DNA from 2 places in the Nicoliella lavandulae genome. Region 1 is predicted to be linked to the other one. Evidence: predicted binding sites of a transcription regulator. Region 1 holds the regulator's gene; the other holds the start of a gene.

Region 1 (3,218 bases):
CGGGATTGGTACGATTGGACCGGAACCAACTAGTGATCAGCTTACTTTTGAATACATGAAACGAATCATGAACAAGAGCCGAGGCAAGATTAAACCGTTCCTATTGAATCAAGACCACATTGCAGGACTTGGTAACATTTATACCGATGAAGTGCTTTGGATGAGTAAGATTCATCCAGAACAAATCACGAATTTGATTACTGATGATCAAATTCGGGAATTACGGCAAAATATCATTGATGAAATTGCAGCAGCAATCAAGGGCCATGGAACTACGGTTCATTCATACTCCAATGCATTTGGTGAAGCTGGTCAATTTCAAAGTCAATTGCATGTTTACGGCAAGAAGGGCCAACCTTGTGAACGTTGTGGTACGCCGATCGAAAAGATTAAGGTGGCACAACGAGGAACTAGTTTTTGTCCTAATTGTCAACGAATCGTGACTGCTAATGACTAAGTTAGTTGGGCTCACTGGTAGCATTGGCACTGGCAAATCGACCGTTAGTAAGATGTTTGCGGAAGCTACGGTCCCGATTATTGATGCGGATTTAATTACTCATGATCTACAAAAGGCAGGGACTGATTGTTACCAGGCATTAGTGAATGCATTTGGGCCATCGATTGCTGGTGGGGATGCAATTGATCGGAAGGCGTTAGGCCAATTGGTGTTTAACGATGCGACCCAATTGCACCGCCTTAATCGGGTGATGGATCTTTATATTCGCCAAGCAATCTTAAATCAAATTAATGATTACGAACATAAAGCCGTGCCGTTGGCAATATTGGATGCGCCATTGTTATTCGAAGCAGGGTATGAAGGATATGTTGATACAACTGTCTTTGTGAGTTGTGATGTTGATAAACAAGTTCAACGCATTAAATTACGTAACCACGTTGATACTGAGACGGCAATGAATTTAATCGATCAACAATGGAGTCAACAAATTAAGCAATCATTATCTAAAGTAGTGATTAATAATTCTGGTTCGATTAGTCAAACTAAGCAACAAGTGTTAAAATTATTGGAAAACCTATGTTAAAAACGATGAGGTGATTAGTGATGAAATGTCCCCATTGTCATAAGAATAGTTCAAGAGTAGTCGATTCAAGACCTACCAATGATGGGACCGTCATCAGAAGAAGACGTGAATGCGAAAACTGTGGTTATCGTTACACCACGTTCGAACGAGTAGAATCAGCACCATTATTAGTGATTAAGCATAATGGTAATCGTGAAGAATTTAACCGTGATAAGATGTTACGCGGCATTATTCGCTCGGCTGAAAAACGGCCTGTTTCAATGGACTTAATGACGCAAATTGTTGATAAAGTAGAAAGTGAAGTTCGCTCGCGGGGTGAAAATGAAGTTTCTAGTCAACTAATTGGTGAGTACGTAATGAAAGAATTAGCTGATGTAGATGAGATTGCTTACATCCGGTTTGCGAGTGTTTACCGGCAGTTTAAAGATATGACAGTTTTTTATAATGAAATGAAGGAAGTTATGAACCGCGATCGCGGTAAAGATTCGAAGGATAATGATAAATAATGAACAATGATTGGAATCAAAATGATCCGAAAACAGGGTTTATTGTTACCAAGAACGAACGACTTTCAAACCTAGCAAGCGAATCGATCGATTGGTTGTACCAACCCGTAATTGGGGTCACAGCCACTGCGTTGATTCGCTTGCTTTGGCGATACAGTGAAGATCAAACGAATCCATACGTTCAACGGCAACACTATGAATTGTTTTCTTTTTTACAAATTGATGCAAAAAAATTCAATGAATGTCGAGGCCGCTTAGAAGGGGCTGGATTATTAAGAACGTTCGTTCAAAAAACGGACTCCAAACCAGTTTTAATTTACCAGTTAATCCCACCGCTGAGTAACCGGGCATTTTTTGACGATGACTTATTAAGTCTGGCATTATTGGAAAACGTAGGCGAAGCCACTTATCAAAAGCTTGCGCAACGGTTATTGATCAAGCCATTTGAGATGGATGATGCTGAAGAGATTACGCAAAATTTCTTAGATTCATTTCAAATTGATGCTGATCAAATTACTGATCAACCACAGTCAATCGTTAATTTAAAACATGATTATGATTTAAATAAACCAAACGATGATGATGATGTAAAACGACCATCGCCGAACTATGATCATCGTGATTTTAGTTTTCAATTAGTACTGGATTGTCTTAAGAGTTCCTACGTCAACGTTGAACAAGTTAAACGGCAATATCAATTAATCATTAACGAACACGAGTTATATGGTATCGATGAACTAAAAATGGCTCAACTTATCATGCGGGCCACTAATATTCGTAATAATGTGTTTTCTCCTGATAAGTTAAAATTATTGATTAGTCGCCAATACCAAACGAATAATCAGTCTGTTAAAACTGTTGTTGAAGAATCAAATAATGAAAAAAATAAGACTGATTTTGATGCCAATGACCGTAGTTTAATCAAGGCGGCTGATTATTATGCACCATTAGAGTTTATCAATCGTTTGAAGGAGTCTAAGAATGGCTTCGTTACCCAAAGCGAAGAAAATATGGTTGCAAATTTAGTTGATCAACGGATTATGTCGACGGGTGCGGTTAATATGTTGGTCTATCATATTATTGTCAATCAGGAAAAGCCCCAGTTATCAAAAAATTTATTTGACTTTATTGCTAATGATTGGGTTCAAAAATATCACGTTAAAGCGGCAACGGATGCAATGAATGCTATTAAAGCATATAATCGTAAGCAAAAAGAAAATAAAAAATTAGGTCATTATGGTCGTTCGAACTACCGTAAATCCAATGGTCAGCATAAAGATTTGCGGCCAACTTGGATGAAGGAAGGTTTGGATAACCAAGTTATTAAACCAGTAAGTGAAGAGGAACGTCGCGCAGTTATAGCTAAAATAGAAAAAATTAGAAACAAAAAATAGGAGGTGGCAAATTGAAGGATTTAAAAACTGAACTAAGGCATGCAATTAATGATAAGTTTGGTGATAAGTTTAATTATCAATCGTTAATGCGAGAAGCGTATAATGATCCAGATGTTCAAGCATTCGTAAAAGCACATTCAATTAGCAATGAATCCATCCGGCGCTCAGCGTCTAAAATTTATGAATATGTTCAACAAAAGAATAAATCAGCTAATCATGATGGATTAATTCCAGGTTATCATCCTAAATTAGTTTATAATGGGCAGATGATTGATGTT
Region 2 (3,218 bases), on a different contig from region 1:
GATTGTCCAGAATTTTTCCATATCACCATTCGCATAAAGTGCGATTCGAGGTAAGTTTACCGTTACGACCCCTAAGTTCATCCGACCAGCATTAACTTCTTTACCATCTGCATCAGTCCACTTTGGTAAAAAGGAACGACAGCCCATTGGTGCCTTAAAGTTTCCCGTAATGTCAGTTAACGAATCATAGTTTAAAATATCTGGGTACATCCGCTTGGTAGAACAGTCCACTGCTAATTGCTTAATATCATAATTAGGATCACCAGGATTAAGATTTAGACCCTTTTTTAGCGCGTAGGTCAATTTAGGAAAAATGGCTGTCCGTTGTTCAACTCCTAATCCCTTAATTCGAATTTTAAAAATATCTTTTTGAATTTCACGTTCAAACCAATTTGTACCGAGTCCAAAGCTAACCGTCGTGAACGGCGTTTGACCTTGAGAAGAGTATAAAGTATTAATTTCATATTCTAAGGCCTGCATTGCATCGTAAATATCCTTTTGGGTTCGTTGCTTAGCATAGTCAGCTCTTTTATCTTCAGCAACCCATTCTTCAGCTTCTTTAATATGTTTTTGGTAGTTTAGTTCCGCAAACGGAGCCAAGACTTCATCGGCCCGATCAAATGAAATCCCACCATATTGTAATGACGCAACGTTAGCAATAATTTGGGCCACTTGAGCCGTTGCGGTTTGAATTGATTTAGGGGATGAAACTTTTGCATTACCAATTTTGAAACCATTATTAAGCATGTTACTAAAGTCTACTAAACAACAATTAGTTTCAGGTGTTGCTGGTGAGTAATCCAAATCATGCCAGTGAATATCCCCTCTTAAATGAGCCATGGCAACTACCTTAGGCAACATCTTCAATCCAATGGCCTTGCTTGAACGGCCGGCTTGTAAATCACGTTGTGTATTAAAAACTTTACTGTCCTTATTTGCATTTTCGTGCACAACTCGCGAGTTTTTGTCAAATAACTGTTTGATATTTTGCTCAATATCAGTTGCTTTGGCCCACATTGCTTGATCTTGTTCATAGAATTTTTGGTATTGATGCTGTTCATCGATCAAATCATTATCTAATAAGAAATTGTTCATTACTTCACGAATTGCAGTAGTTTTAAGTGAATTATCAACTGACATTGCTGCTGCTAATCGCTTATAAAAAGTTGTTTTTAGTGCCGGACTAACTGATAATTGATCCAAAATATACTCTAGTTTATAATCATAAAATGGTGTTTTATCACCACTTTTTTTAATAATTATTACATTGTCAAACTCAGTTTTTTGCATTTCTAAATCATGACCCTTCTGTGAATTGTGCACTATATATAGCGTTACATATAACGATATATCATATATATTGTGTTTTCAAGATGGCATGACTTAATTCAAAATAGCTCGTTTACAACCATTTCTAAATTAGAATTGATATGATAATAATTCCGCCCTCTTTTAAAAAATTAAAACTTTTTTTGTGTTGTAAACAACCTTTTGTCATTCCCTAGTGACGTTTTTGATAATATTGACAATTAATTCACAAACTATCGAACTATGTCTCATATATGTAAAATAAAAAAGCTAATCAATTTAATGATTAGCTTTAAGTATTTATTGATCATATTCATCTAATTTAGGAATCTTAATATGCCGCTTGTTCGCTTCTTGTTTTAATGCATTCAAACGGGTTGTTAAACTCTGTTGTAGCTTCGTTGATCTTTCAATTGCACGTTCAGTATTATGGGTTAGTTCAATTAATTCTTCGTCAGAATAACCAGCTAAATGCTGTTCAACAAATGATGTTTGTTGGTAAGCATGTAACACCATACTGTAACCCATTTTCCCAACTCCAGCAATTCCAGAGCTAGCATTTTTAATTGTTGGTTCAGTACTGAAGTGATCAATGTGATAAACTAGCCGTTGACTAAAGTGTTGGTTCCAATAATTAATCAAAGGTCCGGCGAAAAATGCAACTCCTAAGGTTAAAATCCCCACAGCTCCATGAGCTAGAAATGCAATTATCATGAACAAAATATCTTGCATGTTTCGCACCAACTGGTACTTAATTTTTAAACGATGTGAAATAATTGGTGCAATTGCATCATATGGAGAAGCCCCTAATGATGTTGACATGTAAAGTGACGTTCCTAGCGTAAATAGCGCTAATCCAGCGATAACATCAACAATAACTACATAAATTCCAGACCCTGGTGCAATAAAGACACCGTATAAGTCTGAAAACCACTGAATTTCATATCCAACCAGAACCATGTTTAAAACCGTTCCGATTCCAATTTGCTTCCGATCGAATATTAACACAATCAAAAATAATACCCCATTCACCATTAATTGAAAGGAACCTAATTCCATGTGTAGTGAATTCGAGAAACCAATATTCATAGCAGTAAATGGATCCAGCCCAAGATTAGCCTGCTTTAAAAATGATGCTCCCATTGAAAGAATTGCAATCCCTACAAATGACATCAATGTACGAAGCGCAATATTGATTATCTTATGATTTTTATGTGGCTTTTTATTAGTATTATTGTTTAATTGATCGCTGGCAGTATTGATAGCTGCCAATAAAACCAACTCCTTTATTATTGAAGAAACAAAAATAATCTACATGTATATTATATACCATTTTTAATTAATATTTAAATAAAGCGCTTACAAAAATTAAAAAATTATTTTTATTATTTAATTTATTAGTTAATCCCAGTCTGAATACGCTTTCATTGCTGTTTTCATAGTGTTTGTAAGCACTTTCATATTTACCTAACTATAAATTTGGTATACAATAATTACATTAAATTAAATTAAATGTTAACTAAATAAGGAGTCATTAAAAATGAATATTTTAATCGGACTAATTCCAGCTGCTCTATGGGGGCTAATGCCATTGATTGCCGGTAAAACTGGTGGAAAACCAATTAACCAGTTAGTGGGTAATACTTATGGTGCCTTAATTGTTGCTATTGTCATTGCATTGTTTAGGCATCCACAAGTATCAAGCAGTGCTATCTTTTGGTGCCTATTGTCTGGAGCATGTTGGGCATGCGGTCAATTATCGCAATACTGGTCATTTCCAGAAATAGGTGTTTCTAGAGCCATGCCAATCTCAACTGGTGCTCAACTAGTTGGTACATCGGTCGTAGGAGTTTTATTCCTTGGTGAATGGCAAACTGGCATTGATAAAGCACTTGGATTCTTTGCCTTAA

Evidence for each region. The regulator NrdR, encoded in region 1, represses ribonucleotide reductase genes. The targets are predictions, from matches to a motif close to ACACNATATATNGTGT.
Region 2: a site for NrdR is predicted at 1,320-1,335, ahead of nrdD (anaerobic ribonucleoside-triphosphate reductase). Genes of this name have one in related genera too.

Annotation. Positions count from the first base shown of each region.
Region 1 covers NZ_JAWMWH010000001.1:1,040,498-1,043,715, forward strand. Annotated here, with positions in the region: gene mutM (DNA-formamidopyrimidine glycosylase) at 1-457, shown strand, start outside; gene coaE (dephospho-CoA kinase) at 450-1,040, shown strand; gene nrdR (transcriptional regulator NrdR) at 1,061-1,546, shown strand; gene R4146_RS04940 (DnaD domain protein) at 1,546-2,940, shown strand; gene dnaI (primosomal protein DnaI) at 2,952-3,218, shown strand, end outside.
Region 2 covers NZ_JAWMWH010000003.1:139,900-143,117, reverse strand. Annotated here, with positions in the region: gene nrdD (anaerobic ribonucleoside-triphosphate reductase) at 1-1,290, opposite strand, end outside; gene R4146_RS07175 (YczE/YyaS/YitT family protein) at 1,609-2,580, opposite strand; gene R4146_RS07170 (GRP family sugar transporter) at 2,849-3,218, shown strand, end outside.